Regions from separate parts of the Laedolimicola ammoniilytica genome, predicted to be linked through region 1. Evidence: predicted binding sites of a transcription regulator. Region 1 holds the regulator's gene; the other holds the start of a gene.
What was found. The regulator HrcA, encoded in region 1, represses chaperone genes, less so after heat shock. The targets are predictions, from matches to a motif close to TGTTAGCACTCNNNNNNNNNGAGTGCTAACA.
Positions count from the first base shown of each region.

Region 2: the regulator HrcA is predicted to act here: its motif matches at 4,937-4,967, upstream of OCV63_RS04670 (co-chaperone GroES).

Region 1 is NZ_JAOQKC010000013.1:91,582-107,484, forward strand. It holds gene OCV63_RS10835 (DUF2142 domain-containing protein) at 1-1,645, shown strand, start outside; gene OCV63_RS10840 (HAD family hydrolase) at 1,672-2,385, shown strand; gene OCV63_RS10845 (AAA family ATPase) at 2,405-3,319, shown strand; gene OCV63_RS10850 (cobaltochelatase CobT-related protein) at 3,330-5,123, shown strand; gene OCV63_RS10855 (glycosyltransferase family protein) at 5,139-7,043, shown strand; gene OCV63_RS10860 (hypothetical protein) at 7,083-7,313, shown strand; gene OCV63_RS10865 (phosphatase PAP2 family protein) at 7,315-7,845, shown strand; gene clpB (ATP-dependent chaperone ClpB) at 7,903-10,488, opposite strand; gene hrcA (heat-inducible transcriptional repressor HrcA) at 11,094-12,128, shown strand; gene grpE (nucleotide exchange factor GrpE) at 12,159-12,752, shown strand; gene dnaK (molecular chaperone DnaK) at 12,950-14,830, shown strand; gene dnaJ (molecular chaperone DnaJ) at 14,979-15,903, shown strand, end outside.
Region 2 is NZ_JAOQKC010000004.1:177,164-193,066, reverse strand. It holds gene OCV63_RS04690 (ABC transporter ATP-binding protein) at 1-921, opposite strand, end outside; gene OCV63_RS04685 (ABC transporter substrate-binding protein) at 918-1,799, opposite strand; gene OCV63_RS04680 (ECF transporter S component) at 1,801-2,412, opposite strand; gene groL (chaperonin GroEL) at 2,876-4,498, opposite strand; gene OCV63_RS04670 (co-chaperone GroES) at 4,614-4,898, opposite strand; gene OCV63_RS04665 (transketolase family protein) at 5,083-6,012, opposite strand; gene OCV63_RS04660 (transketolase) at 6,002-6,829, opposite strand; gene OCV63_RS04655 (PTS ascorbate transporter subunit IIC) at 6,854-8,125, opposite strand; gene OCV63_RS04650 (PTS sugar transporter subunit IIB) at 8,149-8,439, opposite strand; gene OCV63_RS04645 (PTS sugar transporter subunit IIA) at 8,461-9,528, opposite strand; gene OCV63_RS04640 (BglG family transcription antiterminator) at 9,507-10,550, opposite strand; gene codY (GTP-sensing pleiotropic transcriptional regulator CodY) at 10,720-11,496, opposite strand; gene topA (type I DNA topoisomerase) at 11,678-13,750, opposite strand; gene dprA (DNA-processing protein DprA) at 13,798-14,883, opposite strand; gene OCV63_RS04620 (YifB family Mg chelatase-like AAA ATPase) at 14,887-15,903, opposite strand, start outside.

The DNA.
Region 1 (15,903 bases):
TTATATCCGAAGGCTCGATCCCATCGACACGGAGTATGAGGAACCGCTCGGCATCCGGAGTATCACGATCACCTGTAACGGCGTCAAAAGCTTCACCCTGACCGGGGAAGAGATTCTGACTTATTTTACCTTAAATGACCAGGTGGAGGTGGCGGACAGCAGCCCGAAGGTACTGACGCTTACCATCACCGGCGGGGATTCCCAGCTGTTTCCTACAGCGGAATTTCGCGGGCGGTACGTTCGCACGGCGCGGCAGAGCGCGCGCCTGGGCGTCCTGTTTCTGGGGATGGCCGGTGCGATATTTTACGGGCTGAGCCTGATTTATGGAAAAATCAGGAAAACACCGCCGGAAAACCGCTGGATGGATCGGGCGGACATGTGTCTGATTCTGGTGGCTGCCTGCACGCTGATACTGATGACACTGACCGCCTTCTACGGCGATCACAGGCTGAACCCGGACGAGTGGGAGAGCCGGGACGCGGTGCGCTACTACGAGGAGCACAATGTGCCGCCGGACGTGCGGGACGGGGATGTGTCCGCCACCATCGGAACCTACGGCACCACCCGGCTGTCGGAGAAGACACCCTACTATCTCTACGCGGGAAAGCTGGCCTGTCTGGTGAACCTGCCCCATGAGGAGCGGCTGTTCGGCCTTTCCTTAGGCTTCCTGCTGTTTGGCCTGGTGATCTGGAATCTGCGGAAAAACCGGTATCTGACGGCGGTGGTCTTTCTGACGCCCCAGGTCTGGTATCTCTTTTCCTATGGCACTTCCGACGCCCTGGATTACCTGATGGCGGTGTTGGTACTGTATCAGCTGACGAAGCCGGACAGCATGCTGCACGGTATGCTCCGGCGTAAGTTTTCCCCAAAGGAGCTCTGGCGTTATCTGCTTGTGGGTCTCCTGTTCGGGCACATTCTGACGGCCAAGGCCAATTATTACGTGATCCTGATTTACGCATTTTTCATGCTGCTGATTCCGCTGGCGCAGGCAGAGAAAGCAGAGCGGAAAGGCCTGTTTGGAAAATATTGTCTTATCCTGCTGTTCACAGCACTTCTGCCTGCGGCGCGGCTGGGCTTTGACTTCTGGCATTACGGCCTGGAGAAAAGCAGGATCATTCTGGAAATGCGGGGACAGCGGGCTATCCATGAGCTGAATCCGCTGATGGATAAGAGCGGCTGGAACTGGTATTTCCATATGCGGGAGCAGGGCGTGTCCTTCCGGGACTTCCTGATGAATTACGGGCTCTTCGGCAGCCTGTTCCGCTCCTTCACAGGCCTTTACGGCGGCATGAAAATTCAGACGCCGGGACGATATTATCTGGTCATGGGAGGCCTTTATGTGGTATTATATCTGATGACAGGGTATGCAGTCCGGAAGAACGGCGGAAAGGCCGGAATATGGAAATGGCTGCTGCTCCACGGGACGGCGGCGGTATCGCTGCTGCTGGTCTTTTATAACGCCTATTGTGTGGACTTTCAGCCCCAGGGCCGCTACCTGTTTCCGGTGCTGATTTTTATGGCTCACGGCATTTCCCTGGATGGGAAACTTACGAAGACCCGATGGTACAACCAGCTGCTCTGTATGACAGCGCTTCTGGGCCTGTATTCCTTTGCAGCGGGAGTTCCCCAGATCTGGCAGCTTTGAGACAAAGAGAGAAAAGGAGAGAAACCATGATTAAAGAAGTGATTTTCGATATAGACGACACCCTCTATGATTACGAAAAAGGGCACGCGGCGGGAGTCCGGCAGATGCAGGAATACGCGGAGCAGGAGCTGGGAGTCTCCGGCGAGGAATTTGAGCGGGAATACCGGAGGCAGCACGCGGATATCAAAAAGCGCCTGGGTACGGATGACGCGACCATCCACAGCCGCAGCATCCGGATTCAGAATATGCTGGAGCATTGGGGAAAACCTCTGTTTCCCCATGTGACGAAGCTGTATCATGCATACTGGGATACGCTTCATGCGGTGAGCGAGCCGGAGCCGGGCAGCATTGAGGCGGTGCGGAGCCTGCGGGAAATGGGAGTACGCGTGGGCATCGGCAGCGATATGACCTTCCGGATGCAGTATGAAAAGCTGGGAAAATTTGGATTCGGCCCCTATATCAATCATATGGTGACCAGCCAGGAGGCGGGCCATGAGAAGCCTCATCCGGATTTTATGGCCCTGTGCATTGAGAAGGCTGGATGCAGACCCGACGAGATCGTATTCATGGGCGACAATTTCAGGAAAGATGTGGAGGGCTCTGTGCTGGCCGGGATGCACGGCGTCTGGTACCGGGCCAAGGAGAAGCCTCTGCCGGAGGACGCGAAGATTGGGCCGGAATCCTATCAGATCATACGCCATTACGATGAGCTGATTCCCTATATAAAATCCATCCGATAAATCAGAGAAGGAAGACAATATGAAAGAATTACAATATTTGGAAGAACAGCAGGTGAATCCGTTGCTGATTCAGGAAGTAGAGAAATTCCGGACCCAATATCCGGTGGCTGAGGCAGTGAAAAACCGTGTGGTGAAGCCACCGGTGCCCTTCTATGGAAAAGAGATTCTGGAGATGGCCATCGCCGCCCTCCTTCAGGGGGAAAATGTGCTGCTTTCCGGTTCCAAGGCCACGGGAAAGAATATCCTGGCGGAAAATTTGGCCTGGATCTTCGGCCGCCCCTCCTATAATATCTCCTTTAATGTGAACACCGACAGCAGTTCCCTCATTGGAACGGACACCTTCGTGGACAATGAGGTGCGTCTGCGCAAGGGCCCCGTATACCAGTGTGCGGAAAATGGAGGCTTCGGCGTCTTCGACGAGATCAATATGGCGAAAAATGACGCGGTTTCCGTGCTTCACGCGACTCTGGATTACCGCCGTCTCATCGACGTGCCGGGTTACGACAAGATCGAGCTCCATCCGGCCACCCGTTTTATCGGAACCATGAACTACGGCTACGCGGGAACCAGGGAGCTGAATGAGGCGCTGGTGTCTCGGTTTCTGGTGATCGATATGCCGGCTCTGACCGAGGAAACCCTGCTTCTGATTCTGCGGGCCAATTTCCCGGACGCAAAGGAAGAAGGAATCCGGGCCTTTGCCGGACTCTTCCTTGATCTGCAGACCAAGGCCCAGAACAGTGAGATATCCACAAAGCCGCTGGATCTGCGCGGTATGATCGGAGCCATGAAGACGGTACGCTGCGGACTTACCCCCAGAGCGGCCGTTACCATGGGAATTACCAATAAGAGCTTCGATATCTTTGAGAAGGAGATTGTCGGCGATATCGTTATGACCCGGATTCCGGAGGAATGGACCGGCAGCGAATTATTTTAAGTGAGGCAGCATGAAGGAACAGGAAACTCTGAATGAGGACTATTTTGACGAAAATCAATACGAGATAGATAATCGAATCCGGAACCTGTACTGGACGGTCAGCGGCAATTACGGCGAGAATATCAAGCTGGATACGGTGTCGTTCTCCCGGTCGCCTTGGGTATCCCTCTACGATGCGGTGAAGCAGGGTGCCTTTTCCCGGTATTTTGACCGGAATGCCTTCGGCCTGTATCTGGTGAAGAAGCTGTATTACGGAGCGGACGAGCAGGCGCTGACCAATGTGGCCCAGCTTGCGGTGGACAGCGCGGTGTACAGAAAAATCAGCGCGGAACGTAAGGGCGTGCAGGAGATCCGGAAGAAGGCCTTTTCTGATCTGCTGGAATACGATTTTACCAGACTGGCCTCCTATTATCTGGGACAGATTAAGATCTGCATGATGCAGCAGGCGGTCCGGGGATCGGTGAGCCATGAGCAGGCCCGGATGCGGCAGGTGCTGGATCTTCTGGCAGAGCTTGAGGATACCTATGATACCATGGAGATTATCCGGGTGACCGATAAGCTTTACAACTGGTTAATGGATCCTTATTTTGAAAAAAATCATGGAGACCTGGCGAAGGTGCTGGCTGTGACCATGGAGGAGCTAAAGGAATTCAGCTGGAAGGATTATCTGGAGGAGGAAGCGAAGGAAGAAGAGCTGACCCAGGTACTGAACCAGGTGAATCAGGCGGTAACCCAGACCGGGGAAGCGTCTACAGAGCAGGAGGAAAAGCGGGAAAGCCGTATGAAGCGGGTGCTGGTGGACGCGGAGGCTGCAGCGAAGATGTATTCCTACATCGAACTGAATTATGGCCGTTCCTACCTGAATGAGGGCGAGCAGAAGCGCATCAACCGCAGTCTCTGCCGGGGCGCCCACGCGGACTGCAGCCTGTATTTCACCGATGGGATTCTTTCCAATATGGTGAAGCGAAACTATCAGTCCGAGTACGCCAGACGGTCGAAGAGCGAGAATCTCCGGGTCTACGGCCACCATAGCCGGGTGGCGAAGCGGAATATCGAGATCCTGACAGACACCCTGCGCCGTGCCCTGGTGGCCCGGAGTGAGCGGGAGACCGTGCGGAGCGAGTATGGCAATATTCTGCCAAAGCAGCTCTGGAAACTGGGCCGCAGCCGTGATAAGAAACTTTTTGAACGGGTGCTGAAGAAGGACAGTTCAGAGTTTGTGGTGCATGTGCTCATCGATGCCAGCGGTTCCCAAAGGAGTCGCCAGAGTCTGGTGGCCCTGCAGGGCTACATCATCAGCGAGGCCTTAAGTAATGTGCAGATTCCCCATCGAGTCATGGGCTTCTGTACTTTCTGGGACTATACGGTCATGCAGCGCTACCGGGACTACGACGATCCGAAGGAGGCCAATAAGCGGATCTTCGAGTTCCACGCCTCTTCGAATAACCGGGATGGTCTGGCTATCCGGGCGGCAGCGGCGAGCCTTCGGGATCGGCCAGAGGAGAATAAGGTTCTGATTGTCTTAAGCGACGGGCGGCCCAACGACATCATTGTGAACCGTCCAAACAGTAAGAATCCCATGCCCTATGCGGGAGATTACGCAGTGCGCGATACAAGCTTTGAAGTGCGAAAAGTAAGGGCGGAGGGAATCTCCGTGCTGGGCGTCTTTGCCGGGGAAGAGCAGGATCTCCAGGCGGAGCGGCGGATTTTCGGCAAGGATTTCGCCTATATCCGCAATATTATGAATTTTTCCAGTGTGGTAGGCCTCTATCTGAAACGCCAGTTAGACGATACGGCACAGTAAAAGGAGTACAGTTTTATGAAAATGTGGCTGAAAAGATGGTGGAAGCCATTGGCGCTGCTTCTGGTGCTGGCCGGATTTCTGCTCTATCCGCCCATGGTGCTGACGGAAGTACGCGTGGATTTCGAAAAGGAGGACTATTCGGCGGGCAATCACTGTAAGCTCTTTGCCTCCCCCACGGAAAATCTGGGGCTGGACAGCGTAAAGAATGCCTACAAAAAGCCCGGAGAGGCCCGGTTCTTCTTCTGGGATATCCGGTGGCGGGACGGGAAGACCCTGAAGCGGCTGGATCCCATCGATTACAACCTGGACGATGAGATCCGGATTAAGAATATCGCGTTTTTTATCAATGGATTTTATGCGGGAGAGCTGTCAGGGGAAGCGCTTTTCGCTTCGTTTACCCCCAATGAACAGGTGGAGATGTACGAAACGGATACGGGATCTCTGGGTCTTTATATTACCGGAGAGGATTCCCAGCTTCTGACCACAGAGGCTTTTCAGAGCTTTTACCGGGAGATTGCAGGGCGCTATGCCCGCACGGGAGTCTTTTATCTGCTTCCCCTGCTTCTGGCGCTCTGGGCTGTGGCAGAATTCTATGTGCGGCAAATCTGGAAAAAGAGAGAGGATCGATTTTTCCTGGTTGTGGACACCCTGTTTTACCTGGCAGGGCTTGCGGCGCTGGCTTTGATTCTGACCGGAGCTTTTGTGGGATCGGATCTGGTGAATCCGGATGAATCGGAGGCTGTCTATTCAGTACAGTATTATATTACCCACTGGAAGATTCCGGACGCCAGGGAGCTGGAAATGGCGGCCTATTCTGTATTCGGTACCGCGCGCCTTACGGAGCTGAATCTGTTCTACATTTTCGCAGCCCGGATCGCCCGGCTTTTTACCTTCGACCATGCGGTGCGGCTGTTTAGCGTGCTGATGGCTGCCGGTCTTTTTTACCTGATTTTCTGCAATCTGAAAAAGAACCGGTGGCTGTTGGCGGTCATGTTCCTGACGCCACAGATCTGGTATCTCTATACCTATTGTACCTCCGACGCCATGGATTACGCGGTGGGTGTGTTGGTGTTGTACCAGGTGGCAAGGCCGGACAGTATGCTGCAGAAGCTCTGCAGCCGGGGCGTGAAAAAGGCAGACTGGTGGAGAATTCTGCTTCTGGGCTTCCTCTTTTCCAATATTTTTATGGCCAAACAGAACTTCTATGTGTTTGCCATCTACGCCTTCTGTATGCTGGTGGTGGACTGGTGCACGGCGCCAAAGGAGGAGAAGCAGCGGCGGTTTGCAAGCTATCTCTGGATTGCCGGTTTTGCCCTGGTGTTTCTTGGAATTCGCTACATTCCGGAATTTGCTCATTATGGCGTGCATCGTCAGCAGGTGCTTCGGGAGATGCAGGAAAAAATTGCGATTCCCGAACTGAATCCGGCCTCCGATCCGGCTATTCAGAGTTCCGCGTTTAATCTGTACGGAAAAGGGGTGACACTCCGGGAGATTCTGACGGAGATGGGATTCCATAAGACGCTGTTCCGCTCTTTTATCGGAACCTATGGAAGCCTGCAGTTTCCAAGTCCGGACTGGTATGGAAAGCTGATGGGAATCCTGTATCTGATTTACCTGGCATGGGTATCCGGTACAGTACTTCTGGAACGGGGATACTGTGAGCGCAAGGTAAAGCTTGGAATTTTATATCTCTGTGGCGGCGTGTCTTACGCGCTGGTGATTTATAATGCCTGGTTTGTGGATTTTCAGGCCCAGGGACGCTACATGCTGCCGGCGCTGATTTTTGCGGCACATGGGGCGGCGCTCAGGCCGGAGACGGCAAAGAGCAGATGGTTTCAGGTGATTCTGGCGGCGACGGCAGTTCTGTCTCTGTATTCTTTTGCAACCTGCTGCATTCCGAATATTACGCCGCCTTATTAGAATGGGGAGTTCAAAGGACAGAAAGGAGAGGGTTTTGTTATGAAGGAATATGAAGTAGTCCACGAGATTTTCAACGAATGTGCCAACAATCAGATGCGGGACGTGTTCATAGAGGAGGTTCCCATTGAGAACCTAGAAGAATATGTAAAACAGCATCACGAGAAGGAACGGGACTTCTCTTTTGAGCGGGAAGACCTGGCAGATGGAACTGTCGTCTATCATGTGAATACCTCCGGGCTTTTGCAGAGGTATACGTTTACGGAGATATAAAATGGAGAGCTTTTTTGAATGGGAGTACCGGCTTTTGATGTTTTTGCAGAACAGTATCAGGGGGCCGGTGCAGAATAAGATTATGTGGTGTATTACGTCACTGGAAAATGCGGGCTTTCTGTCCATAGCGGCCTGCCTGGCGCTGCTTTTACAGCCGCGCTACCGGCGGGTGGGGCAGGCGGCCACAGTATCCATGATTTTGGAGTTTATGCTGGTCAATCTGGTCCTGAAAAACTGGATCGCGCGGGTGCGGCCTTACCACTTGCTGGAGGATTTGATTCTGCTGGCCCGGGAACCGATGGATTATTCCTTCCCATCGGGACATACAGGCGCAGCCTTCGCGGTGGCCAGTGTCATGTTTATCGGAATGCCGAAACAGATCGGGATTCCGGCGCTTCTGGTGGCAACGCTGATTGGGTTTTCCCGGATTTATCTGGGCGTGCATTTTCCGACGGATGTTCTGGGCGGTGTAATTGTGGGCTGTCTTACGGGTTTTGTGGCCTGGAAGCTGACGGGATTGAAATTCCGGTAGGAAGAACGGACATAAAAAGAGCTGAGACATGGAATTGCCTCAGCTCTTTTGGTTATATCATTCTTTTACTTTTGCGGTGAGCGCGTCACCCTCCACATCGATGACGATGGTCGCTCCTGTAGAAATCTCGCCGCCTAAGATCAGCTTGGCAGCCAGGGTTTCCACGTGCTTCTGCATGTAACGCTTCAGCGGACGTGCGCCGTAGACCGGATCGAAGCCGTGGTCGGCAATGAATGCCTTTGCGGCGTCGGTCAGCTCCAGGGAAAGCTCCCGGTCAGCCAGACGCTCATTCAGCTCACTAAGCAGCAGATCGATGATTCGTGTGATATTGCCTTTGGTCAGCGGTTTAAAGAGAATGGTTTCGTCCAGACGGTTCAGGAACTCCGGACGGAAATGAGCACGCAGGTCATTCATGACCAGATTCTGGGCCTCCGGCTTGATATTGCCGTTTTCGTCAATACCGTCCAGCAGATAGGAGGAGCCGATATTGGAGGTCATAATCAGAATCGTGTTCTTGAAGTCCACGGTTCTTCCCTGGGAATCAGTGATACGTCCGTCATCCAGTACCTGTAAGAGTACATTGAATACGTCCGGATGGGCTTTTTCAATCTCGTCAAACAGGACAACCGAATAGGGCTTTCTCCGCACAGCCTCAGTCAGCTGACCGCCTTCCTCGTAGCCTACATATCCGGGAGGAGCTCCGATGAGACGGGACACGGAATATTTCTCCATGTACTCACTCATATCGATCCGCACCATGTTGGACTCATCGTCGAACAGGCTGGCTGCCAGCGCCTTGGCAAGCTCCGTCTTACCTACACCGGTGGGTCCCAGGAACAGGAACGAACCGATGGGCTTGGTCGGATCCTTGATACCGGCCTTAGAACGGATAATCGCTTCGGATACCAGCGTGACTGCCTCGTCCTGGCCGATGACACGCTTATGCAGCTCGTCGTCCAAGTGCAGGGTCTTATTCCGCTCGCTCTCGGTCAGCTTGGCTACCGGAATACCGGTCCAGCGGGAAACGATACGGGAGATTTCGTCCTCCGTTACGGATTCGTGAACCAGTGACAGATCCTTTTTGCTGATCTTTTCTTCTTCCTCGGAAAGCTCCTTTTGCAGGGCAGGCAGCTTGCCGTACTGTAATTCGGCGGCCTTATTCAGGTCATAATTCTGCTGCGCCGTCTGAATCTGCTTATTGATATCCTCAATCTCCTCACGGAGCTTCTGCAGACGCTCTACGGAATTTTTCTCATTGTCCCACTGGGCCTTCTGGCTGTTGAACTGATCACGCAACTCCGCAAGCTCCTTCTGTAAGTGCTCCAGGCGCTCCTGGCTTAAGTGGTCGGTCTCCTTTTTCAGAGCTGCCTCCTCGATCTCCAGCTGCATAATCTTACGTCGCAGCTCGTCAAGCTCGGTCGGCATGGAATCCAGCTCCGTCTTAATCAGAGCACAGGCCTCGTCCACCAGGTCAATGGCCTTGTCCGGCAGGAAACGGTCGGAGATATAACGGTTGGAGAGGGTAGCGGCTGCCACCAGGGCGGCGTCGGTAATCTTCACACCATGGAATACCTCGTAGCGCTCCTTTAAGCCACGCAGAATGGAAATGGTATCCTCTACGGTGGGCTCATCTACCATAACCGGCTGGAAACGACGCTCCAGGGCCGGATCCTTTTCAATGTACTGACGGTATTCGTCCAGGGTGGTAGCTCCGATACAGTGGAGCTCGCCTCTGGCCAGCATGGGTTTGAGCATATTGCCGGCGTCCATGGCTCCGTCTGTCTTGCCTGCGCCTACAATCAGGTGCAGCTCGTCGATAAAGAGGATAATTTTGCCCTCGCTTTTCCGTACTTCCTCCAGAACAGCCTTCAGACGTTCCTCAAACTCGCCGCGGTACTTGGCTCCGGCTACCAGAGCGCCCATATCCAGGGAAAATACCTTTTTGTCCTTCAGACCCTCCGGTACGTCGCCCCGCACGATACGCTGTGCCAGACCCTCCACAACGGCGGTCTTGCCGACGCCGGGTTCACCGATGAGCACCGGGTTATTCTTGGTCTTACGGGACAGGATACGGATCACATTTCGGATCTCCGCGTCACGGCCGATGACCGGATCAAGCTTCTGATCCCGGGCTTTTTCCACCAGGTCAGAACCATATTTGCTTAAAGTATCATAGGTAGCTTCCGGATTATCGCTGGTCACCCGCTGGTTGCCCCGCACAGAGGACAGCGCCTGCAGGAAACGATCCTTGGTAATGCCGTACTCCCGGAACAGCTCCTTCATGGAAGGACTGGGATCATTTAACATGGCCAGAAACAGGTGCTCTACGGAGACATACTCGTCGCCCATCTGTTTAGCCACATCCTCGGCGCTGATCAGTACCTTATTCAAATACTGTCCCACATAGGGCTGTCCGCCGGAAACCTTGACTCTTTTATTTAAGGTCTGTTCCACACCGTTCAGAAACAGGTTCTGGTCGATGCCTATCTTAGCGACAAGCTTCAGGATCAGACTGTCCTCCTGCCGGAGCAGACTCATCAGAAGATGTTCCTGTTCAATCTCCTGATTGCCGTATTCGTAAGCCAGCTTTTCCAGGTCGTTTACAGCTTGAATGGATTTCTGTGTAAATTTGCTGATGTTCATAAATCTGACTCCCCTTTCTTTATAATAGGTAAAGAAATTGTTTTCTAAGTTTTTTATATAAAAAAGAAAGTCCCGGCATCAAATATACATACGGATATCTGATACAGGGCCTTTTTCTTTTTCTGCATATATGTATACCACTTTGAAAATGAAAGATCAAGGGGTTTTTGAAAAATAATTTATAAAAAAAGTATAAAGTGTCAGACTACTTATATAAAAAGGAAGAAAAAAGGGCGGAGGACTGCTTTGTGTATGGCAATGGGAACAAAAATTCAGGTTAAAATCAAGGGGATGCGGAAGACTATACGATAGAATGATAGCTGATTTCCCGTAGGGACGAGCAGGCCAGGCAGCGCCCGATGGAGCCACTGTCTGAGCCCGTAGGGCGAGTTTGGCGGTCGGGCGCGCATAAGCCGCCTGCGAGGAGCAGGGAAAGCTGCGTATTCTGGAGTATAGTCCTTCCGCATATCCCCTGTCCGGTATAATCAGAAAATAAATCTAAAAAAACTATAAACCCGCTTGACAAACCCCAAGGGTAGTGCTATCTTAATGTTAGCACTCAAGAGGGCCGAGTGCTAATAGGTAAAAACAAAGAGGTGAATGAAATGGAGCTGGACGAAAGAAAACAGAAGATACTGCAAGCCATCATCCGGAACTACATGGAGACCGGCGAGCCGGTAGGTTCCAGAACCATTTCCAAATACTCAGATTTAAATCTAAGCTCCGCCACCATACGGAACGAAATGTCAGACCTGGAAGAGATGGGCTACATTGTACAGCCCCATACCTCGGCAGGACGAATCCCTTCTGATAAGGGCTACCGCTTATACGTAGACCATATCATGGAAGAGAAAAATCACGAGGTACAGGAACTCAAGGATCTGATGATAGAGCGGACCGACAAAATGGAGCAGGTATTGAAGCAGGTCGTGAAGGTCCTGGCTGCGAATACCAATTATGCCACCATGGTATCGGCGCCCACCTATCACAGGAACAAGCTGAAATTTATCCAGCTCTCCAAGGTCACAGCCACTCAGATTCTGGCGGTGATTATGATAGAAGGCAACATCGTCCGCAACAAGGTGATTGATGTGACGGAGGAACTTGACCAGGAAACGGTGCTGAAGCTGAATATCCTGCTGAACAGCGTGCTGAATGGCTTATCCATAGAAGAAATCAATCTGGCCATGATACAGAACCTGAAAGAGCAGGCGGGTATTCACAGTGAGCTGGTGGGAAGCGTCATTGACGCGGTGGCAGAGGTTATCCACTCGGAGGACGAGGTTGAGATATATACCTCTGGAGCGACCAACATCTTCCGGTATCCGGAGCTTTCCGATAACGGAAAGGCCAGTGAACTGATAAACGCCTTTGAGGAAAAACAGCAGTTGACCAATCTGGTTACACAGACGCTGGAAAATGAAGACAACAAGGGCATTCAGGTGTACATCGGGCAGGAGACGCCGATTCAGTCCATGAAGGACTGCAGCGTGGTGACAGCCACCTATGAGCTGGGCGAAGGCCTGCAGGGAACCATCGGAATTATCGGTCCCAAGCGGATGGATTACGAAAACGTATTGAAGACGCTGAAGACCCTGACCGAGCAGCTGGATGAAATCTATAATAAGAATAAGGAATAAAGAAAGGGGCCGACACCCGTGGAACAGGAAATGAAGAAAGAAGAGCTTCAGAATGAGGAAGCGAAGGAAGAAGAAACTGTAAAAGCAGAAGAAGCTTCCGAAGGAAAAGAAAGCAGCGGCGGCGAGAAACCGGAAGAAACAGAATCCGGAGAGGAGCCCGAGATGCTGAAGAAGAAAAAGAAAAAAGACAAGATGGAAGAGAAGATCGAAGAGCTGGAGGATCGCGTCAAGCGCCAGATGGCAGAATTCGATAACTTCCGGAAGAGAACCGAGAAGGAAAAGTCCCATATGTATGAAGTGGGAGCCAGAGATGTGATTGAGAAAATCCTTCCGGTGGTAGACAATTTTGAACGCGGTCTTGCATCTGTACCCGAGGATCAGAAGGAAAATCCGGTTATCGTAGGTATGGATAAGATATACAACCAGCTGATGACTACACTGACGGATTTGGGTGTTGAGCCTATTGAAGCAGTGGGCGAGGAATTCGACCCGAATTACCACAACGCAGTGATGCATGTGGAGGACGAGGAGTTGGGTGAAAATGTAGTAGCCGAGGAATTCCAGAAGGGTTATATGTACAAGGATACCGTTATCCGTCACAGCATGGTAAAGGTAGCAAATTGACACGTAGGCAATGAGCAGTGCGTCAGATGACGAAAAATCAGATGTCATGCTTGCATGAACAGATAATTTTTTGGCAGATGACATAGGGCGAAGCCCGTGCACGAGATGAAGCGAAGCGGAATCGAGTGTAGCACGGCGAATGTTCTATAAATGAAATTAACATTTTACAATCAGAATAAATTGAGGAGGTCTCTATTATGAGCAAGATTATTGGTATCGACTTAGGAACAACAAACAGCTGCGTAGCAGTTATGGAGGGCGGAAAGCCCGTAGTAGTAGCAAATACAGAAGGAGCAAGAACCACACCGTCTGTCGTAGCATTTACAAAGACAGGCGAGAGACTGGTAGGCGAGCCGGCAAAGCGTCAGGCAGTTACCAACTCCGAGAAAACTATTTCCTCTATTAAGAGAGAGATGGGTACCAACTACAAGGTAGACATCGACGGAAAGCAGTACACTCCGCAGGAGATTTCCGCTATGATTCTGCAGAAGCTAAAAGCAGATGCAGAGAACTATCTGGGCGAGAAGGTTACCGAGGCAGTTATTACCGTACCGGCATACTTCAACGACGCGCAGAGACAGGCAACCAAGGACGCAGGTAAGATTGCGGGCCTGGATGTAAAGCGTATCATCAACGAGCCGACCGCAGCAGCGCTGGCATATGGCCTGGACAATGAGAAAGAGCAGAAGATTATGGTATACGACCTGGGCGGCGGTACCTTTGATGTATCTATCATCGAGATCGGCGACGGCGTAATCGAGGTTCTGGCTACCGCAGGCGACAACCGTCTGGGCGGCGACGACTTCGATAAGAAGATTGTAGATTACATGCTTGCAGAGTTCAAGCGCACCGAGGGTGTAGACCTGTCCGGTGACAAGATGGCTATGCAGAGACTGAAAGAGGCCGCAGAGAAGGCGAAGAAGGAGCTTTCCAGCGCAACCACAACCAATATCAACCTTCCGTTCATCACAGCAACCGCTGAGGGACCGAAGCATTTCGATATGAATCTGACAAGAGCAAAATTCGACGAGCTGACCCACGATCTGGTAGAGCGTACCACAGGACCGGTTCAGGCAGCGCTGAAGGATGCAGGCATTACAGCTTCCGAGCTTGGCAAGGTACTGCTGGTAGGCGGTTCCACACGTATTCCGGCTGTACAAGATAAGGTAAAACAGCTGACCGGCCATGAGCCCAGCAAATCTCTGAATCCGGATGAGTGTGTAGCTATCGGTGCTTCCATTCAGGGTGGTAAGCTGGCAGGCGACGCAGGCGCAGGCGATATCCTTCTTCTGGATGTTACTCCGCTGTCTCTGTCCATCGAGACCATGGGCGGTATCGCAACCCGTCTGATTGAGCGTAACACAACCATCCCGACCAAGAAGAGCCAGATCTTCTCTACCGCAGCTGACAACCAGACAGCCGTAGATATCAACGTTGTACAGGGCGAGCGTCAGTTTGCGAAGGACAACAAGTCTCTCGGCCAGTTCCGTCTGGATGGAATCCCGCCCGCAAGACGTGGCGTTCCGCAGATTGAGGTTACCTTCGATATCGACGCAAACGGTATCGTAAATGTATCCGCAAAGGATCTGGGTACCGGCAAGGAGCAGCATATCACCATTACCGCAGGCTCCAATATGTCTGACAGTGACATCGACAAGGCAGTGAAGGAAGCTGCTGAGTTCGAGGCTCAGGATAAGAAGCGTAAGGAAGCCATTGACGCGAGAAACGACGCGGACTCCATGGTATTCCAGACCGAGAAGGCACTGGAAGAGGTTGGCGCACAGGTTGACCCGGCCGACAAGTCCGCAGTAGAGGCAGAGCTTACTTCCCTGAAGGCAGTTCTGGAGAGAACCAAGGATCAGACTGATATTTCTGACGCAGACTTAGATGAGCTGAAGAACGGCAAGGAAAAGCTGATGAACGCGGCACAGAAGGTATTTGCAAAGGTATATGAGCAGGCACAGGCAGCACAGGGTGCGGCTGGCCAGGCAGGCCCGGATATGGGCGCAGGTGCCGGAGCAGGCGCCGGAGCAGGCGCTTCTGACGACGTGGTAGACGGCGATTACAGAGAGGTCTAAGATAAGAACAAAGCTTGACAGACGATAGGCAGTGCGCTATATTGAAAGGCAGGCTTGAAAGAATAAGATCCAAGAGAGGCTCATAAAGAGCCTTTCTTGGATTTTGCCGCAAAGCAATCGAGAAAAGATATAAAGGAAGATAGAAGAAATGGCAGAGCAGAAAAGAGATTACTACGAGGTTCTGGGCGTAGACAAGAACGCCGATGATGCGACCATTAAAAAAGCATACCGTCAGTTGGCGAAAAAATACCACCCGGATATGAACCCCGGCGACAAAGAAGCAGAAGTGAAATTCAAAGAGGCTTCCGAGGCTTACGCAGTTTTAAGTGATCCGGATAAGAGACGCCAGTACGATCAGTTTGGCCATGCAGCCTTTGAGGGAGGCGCAGGCGGCGGTGCAGGCGGCTTCGGCGGCTTTGATTTCAACGGAGCGGATATGGGAGATATCTTCGGGGATATCTTTGGTGATCTCTTTGGAGGTAGCCGCGGCAGACGCGCCAACAACGGCCCCATGCAGGGGGCGAACCTTCGTACCCAGGTGCGTGTCACCTTTGAGGAAGCAGTTTTCGGCTGTGAGAAGGAGATTGAGCTGACCCTGAAGGATGAGTGCGGCAGCTGTCACGGAACCGGAGCGAAGCCGGGTACCTCGCCGGTAACCTGTCCGAAATGCGGCGGCAAGGGCCAGGTGGTTTACACCCAGCAGTCCATGTTTGGAATGGTGCAGAATGTACGTCCCTGTCCGGATTGTAACGGAACAGGAAAAATCATCAAGGAAAAGTGTCCGGACTGCTACGGAACCGGTTACATTGCCAGCAAGAAGAAGATTTCTGTATCCATACCGGCCGGTATCGATAACGGACAGAGTATCCGCCTGAGAGGAAAAGGAGAGCCGGGCGTCAACGGCGGCCCCAGAGGCGATCTGCTGGTAGAAGTCATCGTGGCGCGCCACCCGATTTTCCAGCGGCAGGATATGAACATCTATTCCACAGCGCCTATCAGCTTCGCCACGGCGGCGCTGGGTGGCACTGTCCGCATCAAGACTGTGGACGGCGAGGTGGAGTACGACGTGAAGG
Region 2 (15,903 bases), on a different contig from region 1:
TAAAGCTCCGAACAGGCTGCTCTTCCCGCAGCCGCTTTCTCCCAGGACTGCGTAAATACAGCCGGAGCGGAATGAGCCGTTCACATTCCGGAAAATAACGTTGTTCTGATGACGAAGCGTCAGATTCTTTAATTCCAGCACCACATCTCCCGGATCTGCCTTTGGAAGCTTTGGCTCATAGGCTTCTCCCGGCACGATAACGCCAAGCTCCTTCAAAAGCTCCGGATCCAGTGTATTTGCATCCATCACTTCCGGACGCAGAACGCCATTTTCCATGACCCGTACCTGATCTGCGATACCCAGCCAGTTCTCCAGCCGGTGATCCACCGCCAGAATTCCTATTCCCCGGGTCCGGTTCAGTTCCTTTAATTTTCCCGCAATCATACGGGCAGAAGCGTCGTCAATATTGGCAAACGGCTCGTCCAGCAAAAGCCATTTCGGCGCCAGCAGGGTCAGGCAGGCCAGCATCACCTTCTGTCTCTCTCCGCCGGACAGACTGTGCAGGGTCCGTTCTTTCAAATGGGAGATTTCACAAAATGCCAGAGCCTTCTCCACCTGCTCCATCATAGCTTCCCGCGGCGTACAGATATTTTCCAGGCAGAACAGGAGCTCATGCTCCACCGTATCCATACAGAACTGCAGCTCCGGGTTCTGGAACATCATGCCCACCAGGGTACACCGTTTCTTCGGCGTCAGGCTGTCCGGTCGAACGCCCTCCACCTCCAGCGTTCCGGAGCGCAGCACTCCGGCGCTGTGCGGGTAGATTCCCGCCGCCAGATACAAAAGGGTAGACTTTCCGCACCCGGAAGCGCCGGTGAGAATGGTAATCTCACCGGCGTCAAACTCCGCAGATAAATCCGAAAGGATATCCTTTCGATCTTCAAAATAGGTAAATTTTAAATGCTCGATTCTGATACTCATGCTTCAAAATACTCATTGGTGAATTCCCGCTCGGTTCTTCCGGAAATTACGCCGCACTCTACAAGGAAATCTGCCATCCGGTTCCATCTCTGGGCGTCAATTCTTCCCCAACGTCCTTCCTTGTCCAGAAGAATCGGTGCCAGATGCTTCTGACTGCGGATCAGCAGAGACTCTGTTGCGTCTGCCGGCAGCATATCGCGTACCTCCATCACGGTCTCTTCCGGATGCGCAGCTACCTCACGGTAAGCCCGATCTACAACCTTCAGGAAGCGGCGGACTGCATCCGGTCTGTCGCGCAGGACTTCCTCGGAAGCTGCCATGGCCGGTGCGCAGAAATCAAAGATAGGATCCACATCTCCCAGATTGAAATAATTGATTTCCTTGCCAGCCTCCAGCAATACCTGATTTTCCCAGTTTTCATAAACCCAGGTGGCGTCTGCTACATCTCCCAGAGTCGCTACGATATCTCCCACATCCAGATTTACCAGGTTAATCTTATCATAATCACCACCGTCTGCCTCTACCACGCGGCGAATCGTTGCATGGAACCAGGCCGGAGTCCAATGGGTCAGACGTTTTCCCTCCAGCTCTCTGGGGCGGGTAATCCCTGCTTCCTTCAGAGACACAATACCAGAATCACACTTCTGGGTCATAACCGCGATACCGGTCAGATTGATTCCCCGCTCCCGGCATTCCAACATGGCAATCTCCGGGCCGCAGACGAAATCGCCTCCGTGAAGCTCCATCTCTCCGTGTACCTCACCGAAGATCTCCACATCCAGATTGGCCTCCTGAAACCAGCCTCTCTTCTGAGCCAGCAGATAACCCGTATGGTTCGTATTCGGGAACCAGTCCAGAACAAGCTTTAACTTATCCATTTTAATCCTCCTCGTCATATACCTTGCCAATCTTAGCCTTCGCGCCGATGGCATAGCTCTTTACTACACCGGTCTTTGCCAGTCCGTCGCCTGCCAGCTTACAGATCACGCCGGAGAATACAATGGCGCTCACGAAGCGTACAGCCAGCTGGGCAATCAGAAGTCCCGGAGCCAGTGCAATATAGTTCAGATAATACAGCTCATAACAGAAAATAAAGCTTGCGGAAAATACGCTTGCCAGGGACATGCTTGCCAGATCCCATTTCTTATAGCGGAATAAAGCGAAAGCAAGCTCTGCGCCCGCACCCTGAATCATTCCGGTCAGAACTACGGTTACACCGCCGGAATTGCCCATCAGAAGCTCTACCGCAGAAGCCAGCACCTCTGTTACCAGTGCTACGCCGGGCTTCCGGATAATGTAGGCTGCCAGCGTAGCCGCCATAAACCATACACCGTAGATAATCTCAAAGGAAAAATTGGAAAATCCTGTAGGCGCAAGTACGGTGGAAAGTACGACTCCTCCGTCAAAAACCGCCAGATATACGGCCGAAAATACGACTCCAAGAATCGCCATCATAATGATGTCCTTTAATTCCCATTTTTTTGTTGTCATGTTACTTTTCCTCCTGAAAGTATGTTTTTTCACTGAACCTTTAGAAGTCTGGGCAAATAAAATAGAATCCTGCTCTGCAGGATTCTCCGGGCGCTCGTTTGCTCAATTATTACAAATACACTCCCTACAATGGCATTATCCAACAGGTTCATCGGGTCATGAACAGTTCCAGTCCAAATCTCAGCCAGCTTCTGCCAGCACCCCATTGCTTGTTGTTCAGTTTCCCATAAAGTATAGCATGGACCAGGGAAAATTGCAAGGAGTTCTTAGCCCGGATCCAGCGTCCCGGTTCGAACCTTCCGCTTCAAAGCAAATACCCCGCGGCAGGTTAAATCCTGCCGCGGGGCGCCTGTTTTTCTTCCTTGGACTTATATTCGAAAACCACTTACGTGGTTTTCTCATTAACACATCAGGTGAAACCAAATGCCCAGCTATGCCGGTCGCTTGGTTTCCTGCTGATGTGTTACATCATTCCGCCCATGCCGCCGCCTGCGGGCATTGCGGGTGTTTCTTCCTTAATGTTTGCTACACAGCTCTCTGTGGTAAGGAACGTAGATGCTACGCTGGTTGCGTTCTGCAGAGCGCTTCTTGTTACCTTTGCGGGGTCAAGAATACCTGCGTCTACCATGTTCACATACTCTTCATTCAGTGCGTCAAAACCGACTCCCGGATCGCTCTCTCTTACCTTGTTGATGATAACTGCGCCTTCCAGCCCTGCATTTGCAGAGATATGGAACAGGGGAGCCTCCAGTGCCTTCAGGATAACCTTTACACCGGTCTTCTCATCGCCTTCTGTAGTATCAAGCAGCTTCGCTACCTGCTTGGTTGCGTGGATATACGCGGATCCGCCGCCTGCGATGATACCTTCCTCTACAGCCGCCTTGGTAGCTGACAGAGCATCCTCCATACGAAGCTTTGCTTCCTTCATCTCTGTCTCAGTTGCAGCGCCTACACGGATAACTGCTACGCCGCCTGCCAGCTTTGCAAGTCTCTCCTGCAGCTTCTCGCGGTCGAAATCAGACTTGGTCTCTTCGATCTGCGCGCGAATCTGAGCGATACGCTGCTGGATATCTTCCTTGGAGCCTGCGCCCTCTGCGATGATGGTGTTCTCTTTCTGAATCTTTACAGACTTTGCAGTACCCAAATCTTCAAGCTTCGCATCCTTCAGCTCGCGTCCCAGCTCCTCGGAGATGACGTTTGCGCCTGTCAGGATTGCGATATCACGCAGCATCTCTTTTCTTCTGTCGCCATAGCCCGGTGCCTTTACACCAACTACCGTGAAAGTTCCACGCAGCTTGTTCATAACCAGAGTAGTCAGAGCCTCGCCCTCGATATCCTCTGCGATAATCAGAAGCTTTCTGCCGCACTGTACGATCTGCTCCAGCAGCGGAAGAATCTCCTGGGTTGTGGAAATCTTCTTATCTGTAATCAGGATATACGGATTATCCAGATTTGCTTCCATCTTCTCCATGTCTGTTGCCATGTAAGCGGAAATATATCCTCTGTCGAACTGCATACCTTCTACCAGATCCAGCTCGGTCTTCATGGTCTTGGACTCCTCAATAGTGATAACGCCGTCGTTGGTAACCTTCTCCATAGCGTCTGCTACCATGTTGCCAACTTCCTCATTTCCGGAAGAAACAGCTGCTACTCTTGCGATCTGATGCTTTCCGGTTACCGGGCTGCTCATCTCCTTAATAGCCTCTACTGCGGCGTCTGTCGCCTTCTTCATACCCTTTCTCAAAACGATCGGGTTCGCTCCTGCTGCCAGGTTCTTCATACCTTCATGAATCATAGCCTGTGCCAGAACAGTTGCTGTAGTGGTGCCGTCACCAGCTACATCATTGGTCTTGGTCGCTACTTCTCTTACCAGCTGGGCACCCATGTTCTCAAACGGATCCTCAAGCTCGATCTCTTTTGCAATGGTAACACCATCGTTGGTAATCAGGGGCGCGCCATACTGCTTATCCAATACTACGTTTCTTCCCTTCGGTCCGATGGTTACTCTTACGGTATTTGCAAGCTTATCTACACCGGCTTCCAGTGCTTTTCTGGCGTCTACGCCATATTTGATTTCCTTAGCCATTTTTAATTCCTCCAGTTTCTTTTTTCAGATTTTTATATCATTATTCGGCCATATCCTGACGGATATGCACGCTCCGCTCAGGATGCCATTCGGCAAAGAATAATATCGAAAGATATTATTCTACAATTGCAAGGATGTCATTCTGCTTTACAATCATGTATTCCTCATCGCCAAGCTTTACTTCATTTCCGGCATACTTGGAATAGATAACTTTATCGCCAACCTTTACGTGCATGGTAATCTCTTTTCCGTCTACCATTCCGCCAGGTCCTACTGCTACAACCTCAGCCTGCTGCGGCTTCTCCTGGGACTTGCTTGCCAGAATAATTCCGGATGCGGTAGTCTCCTCTGCTTCAAACTGCTTCAGTACAACTCTGTCTCCCAACGGTACTAATTTCATTTCTATTCCTCCTTGGATCTTGTTCTTATCCTTTTTATTATTAGCACTCACTCACTACGAGTGCTAACTTACGGTTATTATATTAATGCTTTCCTCAAAATTTGTCAACCGCTTTTTTGGATTTTATGGTTTTTTTAGAAAAGGAAAAACCCCGCCATTCGACAGGGTTTTCCTTTTCTCCTATTTATACTTCTTCCAGTTTCTTTAATACATTTTCAACTGTCAGTCCGTATTTTTCTTTTACCGCCTTCAGCGATCCGGATTCTGTAAATACGTCTTCTACTCCTACTCTCGCCAATGGCGCATGTTTCGGCATGTCGCAAATAGTCTCTGCAACCAAGCCTCCCAGGCCACCTATAATGGAATGATTTTCGATGGTTACAATTTTTTCAACTTTCTCAGCTACTGCGCGAATCAATTCTCTGTCAACAGGCTTTACAGAAAAAATGTTAATCAGCTTTCCCTTTTTTCCTTTTTCCCTATAGGCTTCGAAACTCCGCATTGCCAAATCCGTAGTGGAACCCTCATAAATCATCGCAAAATCATTACCCTCATCTTCCAGCACAACTGCCTTTCCCATTTTCATCTGCTGTTTTACCGGAAGGTTGGGAACGCTGTCTCTGGCACATCGGATATACACAGGCCCGTTATATGCAAGAGCTATTTTTACCGCTTCTCTGAGTTCGTCCGGATTTGACGGAACCAGTACCTTCAGATTCGGCAGAACTCTCATCAACGCCAAATCCTCGTCCGCATGATGCGTCGCTCCGTCATAACTGCCGTCCATACCCGGATGCGTAGCAATCAGTTTTACATTGGCATTTGCATAGCAAATCTGTCTCAACTGTGTCCAGCAGGTTCCTGATACGAAAATTGCGAAATTTACGTAAAACGGGATTTTGCCTTCCGCCGCCATTCCTGCCGCTGCCGACATTGCGTTCTGCTCCGCGATACCAAGTTCGTAAAACCGTTCCGGAAAAGCCTCCTGAAATCGGTTGGTAGTCGTGGATTTGGCCAGATCACTGTCAATGACACAGATATCCGGATTTTTTTCTCCGTACTCCACCAGAACCTTTCCGACGAGTTCTCTCAGCGTAATCATATCATACTGCATGCGCCAGTTCCTCCTCTTTTTTCGTCAGATCCTTCATCGCAACCTCGTACTCTTCGTCACTCAGGCCGCTGGAATGCCATTTGGGTACATTTTCCATAAAGCTGACACCCTTTCCCTTTACTGTGTTCGCAACGATAAACGTCGGTTTTCCCTTTGTCTCTTTTGCTTCTGACAGCGCACCCAGAATCTGCTCCATATTATGTCCATCGATCTCAATCACATGATATCCAAAGCTGGATAATTTTTCCTTCAAGGGCTCTAGATTGAGAATCTCATTGGTGGGATGACCGGAAGACAGTTTGTTATAATCTACAATATAGACCAGGTTGTCCAGCTTATAATGAGCCGCAGCCATCAACGCCTCCCAGATCTGCCCCTCCTGCATTTCTCCATCTCCAGCTATCGCATACACTCTGTGCGTATCACCAGTCTGTTTTTTCATCAATGCCATACCCAGCGCCATGGAAAAGCCCTGTCCCAAAAGCCCTGTAGTACCGTCCGTTTCCGGAATATCTCTTGTGAAAGGATGACCCTGCAGTCTGGAATTAATCTGCCGGAAAGTAGGAAACCATGCTGGATCAATGATACCCTTTTCTGACAGTTCTGCATAAATTGCCGGTACAGCATGTCCTTTGGAAAGCACTACCCGTGTTCTTTCCTTTTCCCTGAAATCAACCTCATTTTCATAGATGGCTGTCAGAATATCAATTACAGAAAGGGCTCCTCCAACATGTCCCACTCCGGCGCGATATACCATTTCCACGATATGTTTTCGATTCTGATTTGCAAGCTTTTCCAACTGCTTTGCGTCTTTCATGTCTCTTATACCCTCCGATAGCTTTTACCATTTACCTAATGCTTTTCCGATGAAATTGAAAATAATTCCAATCAGATTGAAGTCAGTCTCCGGGAAACTTGTTCCGGAAAGTCCCACGCTCTGCATAATCGGATAAATAATAGCTGGTCCTACAGAAATCAAAATACCAGTAATAAATGCTCCCAGAACGCAACCCTTCCAACCGCCGCGCGCATTTCCGAATACACCGGCTGTAGCGCCGATAAAGAAAAACGGAATTGCCACCGGAATCATAACAGTTGTTTTCATAGCCGCCATTACAAACATACAAATCAGTCCTGCCACATATGCAGAGATAAATCCGAGTACTGTCGCAGTCGGTGCATACGGGAATACAACCGGGCAGTCCAGAGCCGGTTTTGCACCCGGGATAAACTTCTCTGTAATTCCTACAAATGCCGGAACAATTTCACCCAGGAACAATCTTACACCGGTAATGATTACATACAAACCACCGGTAAAGGTCAGGGTCTGCATCAGCGGCCATACCAGCCAGTGGGTTCCGCCTGCCAGAGTCTCAACTGCCGCTTTTCCCGCTACAATTGCAGCGATATAATAAATAATTCCAATAGACAGTGATACGGATACGATATAATCCTTAAACATGGAAAGCCAGCCGGGAAGATTGATATTCTCTGTGCTGTCCTTCGGATCTCCTACCTTACTTCCCAGCCAGCCTGAAAAAGCATACGCCAGGGTGCAGTAATGACCAATTGCAATCTCGTCGCTTCCCGTTACTGCGTTCATAGATTTCTGCGCAATCGCCGGGTACAGTGCCGCCGCAAAGCCATGGATAACCGAACCTACCAGAATTGCAGCCACGTCGGATAAACCAAGCGCTTTCAGAAGAACAGCCAACAATGCGGACAGAAACAGACTGTGACCTCCGGTCAGGAAGATATACTTAAACTTCGTAAATCTTGCAATAATCAGGTTACATATAAATCCGCCAACCATAATCAGAGCAATAACCATTGGAAACAGCGTCTGGGCTTGCGCTGTAATCGCCTCAGAAATCGGAGTTACACCCTCCAGCCCGAAAGCCGTTACAAACAGTGACTGGAATCCATTCAGTGCCCCCTGCGCCGCAGAAGATCCGATACCAAAAATTAAAAATCCTACAATTGTCTTAATGGTTCCGGCGATAACCTTTTCCGCTGGTTTTCTCTGAATCAGAAGGCCTGCCAGAGCCAGAAGGCCTATCAGCAATGATGCTTCTCCTAAAATGTCATAAACTACAAACTGTAATACTGCCATTTTTAATCCCCCTTTTTCTTCTGTTATTCAGTCTGTGCAAAATATTTGTCAAGTTCCTGCTGCAGATATTCCGTATCCATAATGTCTTTTACACCGATTACATAAGCCGGAGAATTTTTAAATTCATCAATCAAATCCTCCATTGTAATGATCAGGTCTACATTCTGCTGTCCGGCAAAACCGCTGAATGCGTCATGGGTCACATCCATCGGATATCCTTTCTTATCAATCAGCTTTTCCACCTTGATTTTCAGCATCATAGAACTTCCCATTCCGGTTCTGCACATAATCAGGCATTTTTTTCTGCGTGTCATAGTTGTTCCCTCCCTTCTTCCTTATCTGCTGCTTTCATGAGTTACAATATATGAAATAACGTCGGCAGGCTTCTTCGCCTCCTCCAATACAGCCACAAATTCTTTTTGTTCCAAAAATTCCGCCAAATCCTGAAGCGCTCCCAGATGCGACTCCGCATCTGTAGTTGCCAGCATAAAAATGTATTTTACGGGATCATTTGATTTGTTTCCAAAATTTACCGGAGTCTTCAATCTTACAAACGACATGGATGTTCTGATAACCCCGATTTTGTTTGTTGCATGCGGAAGAGCTACGCCCTTTGTAATCACGATATAAGGCCCTACCTCATTGACGTTATCTATCACTGCTTTTATGTATTCTTCTGTGATATCTCCTTTTTCTACCAGGAGTTTCCCAGATTCCCAAATACACGCCTGCCAGTCCTGACACTCTGCATCCAATCGCATGCTTTGTTCTTCCAATAATTCACTTAACATATACTGCTTCCCCTCTTTCTTTTTTCTTTCTTCCAATGGAAAATTTTTCAGCATCTGTTTCAGGTCATCCTCCTGATCGCGTCCTGCATAATTTTGAAGCAGATGCCCCAACCACTTCGCTGTATCGCTCCACTGGGCATAATTTTCCAGCGGCTTTTGTATATCAAATCCCAAATCCAGAAGTCTTTTGCCTATTCGGGCTATATCTTCTCTTTTAAGAACAGGACTTACCTGTACACTGTTGTACTCCTCCCTCAATGGAATAGTTGTAACAATCAAATCCACCTCTGTTTTTTTCAGAAACTGTTTTAATTGATGTTCTGCAACCGCACCTTTGATATTCAGACAAAATTTTTTTTGAAGCCCGGTTGCAACCAGTTCTGACGTTCCTATCCCGGTAGCACAGACTACCACCACATCGGCCAGCCTGCTTCTGTTCTGTTCTTTCCGATACATGGCTGTGGCAAAATGAAGCAGGATATACGCTATCTCATCATCACTGTCCACGATCATACCAGAGTCCATATCATTTCGGACTACACTGCAGATTTCCCTGTACAACTGTGGATAACTGCAAATCAATTCCTCCTTCAGTGGATTTTCCAGAAGCATACCGGATTTTTTCTGTATATACATACGTTCAAATGTTGAAGAAGACTTTCGTATAACTTCTCATCCTCTGAAAAATCACAGCCTATTCTCCTTCCCACAAGTGAAATCATACGGATGCAATAGTACTCCAGTGAAATATCGCCACTGCTTCTTTCTTTTATGGCAGCACTGGACTTTGCTCCAATATGAAGCGCCACATAATGGACTTCTGTATCAGGAAGCTCTATTTTAAAATTTTGATTGAGCCTTCCGATAATCCGCCAGGCCATCCGGTACTGAATGCTTTCCATATCTGCCCCAAATTTTTCAAACCTTTCTTCATAGCACCCTCCGCTGCGGAAACGTTCGATCGACAGTGCTATATGAAGTACCAGTGCCTCGTAAGCCACATCTGCAAGATATGTGGAAAATTCTTCTTCCGCCTCAGCCACTATCTGACGGATTTCCTCCAAATCCTCTTCCATGAACCATTGTCTGTAAACATCTGTGGCCTGATATTCATTTCCATGTTTTATCTGATTTAAATCCCGGATAATTTTAGCCAGGCTACTTCTTCGCTCCGCCTCATCCGCTTTTATACAAAGGCCTTTTCCTCTATCTCCCGCAAAAGAAATGTCGTTTTTTTCACAGTACTCTTTTATGGCCACAATATCCTTATTTACTGTAGCTCTGCTCACACAATACTTATCTGCCAGCTCCTGAATGGTGTTATATCCCTCCTGCCAGCACAAATCAAACAGCATCAGTAGCATACGTTCCTCTGCGCTTATCCGATCTGTATAGAAATCCCGGATATTCAAATCCGCTGTCGGAATTTGATTTTCGCCAATTGGCATAGACGCTACTTTATTTGTCACTTCAATGCAGGCTTTTCCCGTTTTTTGCTGCAGGTATTCGTTCAGTATCTGGATATCATAACGTACCGTACGCAGATGAATTGAAAACAATTCTGCTATTTTTTCCATATCCATGTTGCCGTCTTCTGACAACATTTTCAGTTCGTATTTTTGTCTAATATTCATATCTCATCCCTGTCCTTATTATCGCTTCTCCCTGGTCTTTTATCAAGTTCAACAATTTTCACTCCTATTTGGCCTGTAATTATACTATCTTTGCGCAAAAGCAAAAAACCATTTTACTATGCTTTCACATAATAAAATGGTTTTTATCCTTTCTCTTTTAACTTACCATCTAAGACTCTTTCTTCAGCTTCGCCAATTCATCGAACACCACGTCGTTCACGACCTTAATGTAGGTTCCCTTCATTCCGGAGGAACGGGATTCGATGACGCCTGCGCTCTCGAATTTGCGGAGGGCATTGACGATGACGGAGCGGGTGATGCCTACGCTGTCGGCGATACGGCTGGCTACCAGGATGCCCTCGTTTCCCTTCAGCTCGTCGAAGATATGGGTGATGGCTTCCAGCTCGGAGAAGGACAGTGTGCTGATGGCGGATTTCACGATCTGAACCTTCCGCTTTTCTTCCTCATTCTCCTCATTGACGGAACGCATCATTTCCAGGCCCACAACGGTAGTGCCATACTCGCTCAAGATAATATCGTCGATATCATACTGCTCTTTATATTTGTACAGGAACAGGGTTCCCAGACGCTCGCCGGCGATGTCAATCGGAGTGATGATAGCCTGATAGTCGCGGACGTTCTCAGACTCAAAGCCCAGGGTCTGCAGGTTTACATTTTCCTTGGTGGACAGGATGCCCAGGAGACGCTCATTCAACGCTTCGTCAATATGTGCACCAACCTCGTCCACGATAAGCTCTTTGATCTCCTCCACGCCCTCGCAGTGGCTGATACCCAGTACCTTGCCCTTCTTACTGATGACCAGAATGTTGGAATTCAGGATCTCTGTCAGTACTTCACAGATATCGTTGAATACCACTTTGCTGGAATTGTTGTTATGCAGCAGCTTATTGATTTTTCTTGTTTTATCCAATAATTGTACGCTCACTCTGTTCCCTCCATTGTATTTTCTTTCTGAAAGCGTGATTTCAAAAATGTGATTTCTCTCTTTTTCACTTTATTTTTATAACAACTCGGAATTTATATGAATTTTATCACAATTCTACCCGTTTTTCAAGCTATTTTTTCTAAATTTTCTGACTACTCAGCACTATTTGTACAGGCAATCATTACTCGTCTTTCTTCTTCGGCATCACATGACCGCAGGTCTCATTGGCGCAGACCAGCTTGTTGCCCTTTTCTACCATATAGCTGCCGCAGACCGGGCACTTCTCCTTCGAGGGCTTCTGCCAGGACATGAAATCGCACTCCGGATTGTTCTCGCAACCGTAGTATTTTCTTCCCTTTTTGGTTCTGCGCAGCACCACATCCTTTCCGCACTTGGGACAGGGTACTCCGATTTTTTCCAGATAAGGCTTGGTATTGCGGCATTCCGGAAAGCCCGGGCAGGCCAGGAAGCGTCCATGGGGACCATATTTGATCACCATATGGCGTCCGCATTCCTCGCAGACCACGTCCGTCACCTCGTCCTCAATCTTTACTTCCTTCAGTTCCTTTTCCGCAGCCTCCACGGCTTTTTCCAGATCCGGGTAGAAGTTCTCCACGACCGTCTTCCAGTTGACAGTTCCCTCTTCTACACAGTCCAGAAGTCCTTCCATATTTGCGGTAAAATCTGTCTCCACAATGCTGGGGAAGGCCTGCTTCATCATATTGTTGACTACCTCGCCAAGCTCGGTCAGATACAGGTTTTTATTCTCCTTGGACACATAGCGGCGGGCGATGATCGTCGTAATGGTGGGCGCATAGGTACTGGGGCGTCCGATACCCAGCTCCTCCAGCGTCTTCACCAGCGCAGCCTCGGTATAATGGGCCGGCGGCTGGGTAAAATGCTGTTTGCTCTCAAATTCCTTCAAGGACAGCTTCGTTTCCTTGCTCAGCCCCTTCAGCAGACGGCTGTCCCCTTCCTTTTCCTCGTCCTGTACATAGACGGACATAAAGCCGTCGAAGGTAACCCGGGACGCAGACATAGTGAAACGGTACTTTCCTCCGTCCACCTTTACCGAAGAGGTCTCATAGACTGCGTCTGCCATCTGGCTGGCCGCGAAACGCTTCCAAATCAGCTGATACAGACGGAACTGCTCCCGGGTCAGGGAATCCTTGACCGTCGCCGGAGTCCGGGACAGGTCCGTGGGACGGATGGCCTCATGGGCATCCTGAATCTTTTTGCCGCTGGTTTTCGTGTTGTGTCCGGCAGACACATACGTTTCTCCATAATTGGAAGAGATATAATCGCGGGCTGCCTTTGCCGCCTCCTCGGACACTCGGGTGGAATCGGTACGCAGATAGGAAATCAGGGCTACGGTACCGCTGCCCTTGATATCCACGCCTTCATAAAGCTGCTGCGCCACGCTCATGGTCTTCTGGGTGGAGAAATTCAGCGTCTTGGAAGCCTCCTGCTGCAGGGTACTGGTGGTAAACGGAAGCGGCGCCTTCTTTACGCGCTCCCCGATCTTTACCTCGCTGACCTCATAGGAAACTCCGTCCAGTTCTTTCAGGATCTGATCCATCTCCTCTTTGGAGCGGATTGTCATTTTTCCTTCCTTCGTTCCATAGAAATGCGCCTGCAGCGGCTTTTTCCCGCCATCTGTCAGAAAATCCGCGTCCAGCGTCCAGTATTCCTCCGGTACAAACGCGTTAATCTCCTCTTCCCGATCCGCAATCAGCCGGAGCGCTACAGACTGAACACGGCCTGCGCTTAAGCCCCGCTTTACCTTCGCCCAGAGAATCGGGCTGATTCGATAACCCACCATACGATCGAGCATCCGGCGGGCCTGCTGGGCGTTCACCAGATCCATATCGATCTCCCGGGCATTTTTCAGGGATTCCTTCACCGCGCTCTTAGTGATCTCGTTAAAGGTAATCCGGTACATTTTCTTTGGGTCCAGCTTCAGCGCCTGGGACAGATGCCAGGAAATCGCTTCTCCCTCCCGGTCAGGGTCGGTTGCCAGATAGACTTTATCTGCTTTCTTCGCTTCTTTGCGCAGCTTAGCAAGAATATCACCCTTGCCGCGAATGGTAATGTATTTGGGTTCGTAGTCGTGCTCCGCGTCAAAGCCCAGCTGACTCTTGGGCAAATCACGCACATGACCCTGGGACGCCAGCACCTCATAATTGGAGCCCAGGAATTTTTTGATGGTCTTCACCTTTGCCGGAGACTCTACGATAACCAGATTCTTTGCCATAATACTTACTCTCTTTCTTTGATATCCGCTGTCTGCTGCAAATGCCCCTAAGAAAGCGTATAATAATTTTTATATACTTCTTTTGCATAGCCTTTCATTTGCAGTTTTGCCATAATGCTTAAGACTTCGCCCGGCGGCATTCCTGTCTCTCCACAGATCTCCGCCAGGTTTTTGGCCTGCAAGCGTAAACAACTATACACCAAATTTTCTGACCTTTCAAGCATAATTTTATTTTTTTGCGTTTTTTCCCAGTTAAATTCCGGTAAAATATGGAGAACTTCTAACAACTGCTCTGGAGAAATGGCAATTCCCGCGCCCTGTCTTATGAGGTTATTGCAGCCCGCGCTTAAAGCTTCTCCCAGAGGTCCGGGTGCCGCGTACACCTCGCGCCCCTGCTCCAGACCGTAATCCGCTGTGATGAGGGAGCCGCTTTTCACTCTTGCTTCTATAATAAGTACCAGATCCGACATGCCGCTCAAGATCCGGTTTCGCAACGGGAAATAGTGTTTCAGAGGACGCACGCCCGGTGGGCTCTCCGAGATAATCCCGCCCCGCCGTTCCAGCTCCATATAGATATCCCGGTTGGATTCCGGGTAACACATGTCCGCACCGCCCGCCAGCACCGCAAAGGTGGCTCCGCCCTTTTTCAGGGCTCCTCTATGGCTGCAGGCGTCAATTCCCCGGGCCATGCCGCTTATAATCTGTACTCCGGCCGCCGCAAGCTCTCCGCCAAACCATTCGGAAAGATGGCGGCCATATGCGGTGCAGTCACGGGCTCCCACGATGGCCACTGCAGGCTTCTCCTCCTCCGGGAGGCTTCCCCGGACAAAGAGGCCGCAGGGCGCGTCCGGAATCCCAAGAAGTCGTTTCGGATAGGCCGGATCCACCAGGCTTACAAAAGTGAGTTCCAGACGTTTCAGACGCTCCGCCTCCCGCTCAAACTTCCAATTTTTCCGATTTTTTGCAAGAATCGTCAGCTTTTCCTGATTAGATGGGAAGCTCTCCGACAGCTCCTTTTCACTGCACCGAAAGACCTGTTCTGGGGTTCCATATTTTCCCAGCAGCTTGTGCTCCAGCCTGGGATCGTAGAAGAGGCTGCTGCAAAACCACTGCCAGTAATCTCTTTCCGTCATATGTTACGCCCCTTTCATCCACAGGTTCCGATCCGGCGGCCGATATCCCAGCGCCTCCAGAATGTGCCCTTCTTCTATCTTCTCTTTTCCTTCCAGATCCGCAATGGTTCTGGCCACCCGGACAATCCTATGATATGCCCGGGCGCTTAAATTTAATGCATCAAAAGCGTCGCCCAGCAACACTTTTTCCTTTTTCCCCAGACCGCAGTATGTTTCCGTATCGCCTGCGCCAAGCTGGGCGTTAAACCGGACCTTCAATCCCCGGTAGCGCTCTTTTTGCAGCTCATGGGCCCGCTCCACCCGCGCGCGGATCTCAGCCGTGGATTCTCCTTCCTTTTGCTCCTGCAGATCCTCATAGCTCACCGGCGACACATTGACGCAAATATCTATGCGATCCAGCAACGGCTGGGACAGCTTGCCAAGATACCGGACCACGTCCTGTTGGGCGCATTTACAGCGGTTCCGATCGGGATAATAACCGCAGGAACAGGGATTCATGGCCGCCACCAGCATGAAATCCGCCGGAAAGGTGTAGGTGCCCGCCGTCCGACTGATACAGATCCGCTTCTCCTCCAGAGGCTGACGCAATATCTCCAGGGCTGTCCGGCGAAATTCCGGTAACTCATCTAAGAACAAAATTCCTTTGGAACTAAGGGACACTTCCCCGGGGCCCGGCACCCGGCCGCCTCCGGCCAGAGCTTCCGCCGTGGTCGTATGATGGGGCGATCGGAAAGGACGCCGTAAAAGCAGAGACTCCCGCTCCGGCAGCAATCCCGCAATACTGTATATTTTTGTAATCTCCAGACTTTCTTCCAGAGATAAATGAGGCAGGATCCCCGGGATGCGTCTGGCTATCATGGTTTTACCTGAGCCGGGCGGGCCGATCATGAGGAAATTGTGCATGCCTGCGGCCGCAATCTCCGCCGCCCGTTTCACCCCGGCCTGGCCGTGAATCTGGGCAAAATCCTCCTGACTCACGTTCCGTTCCCCCTGACCGGTAAATAACGCCTCCACATCTAC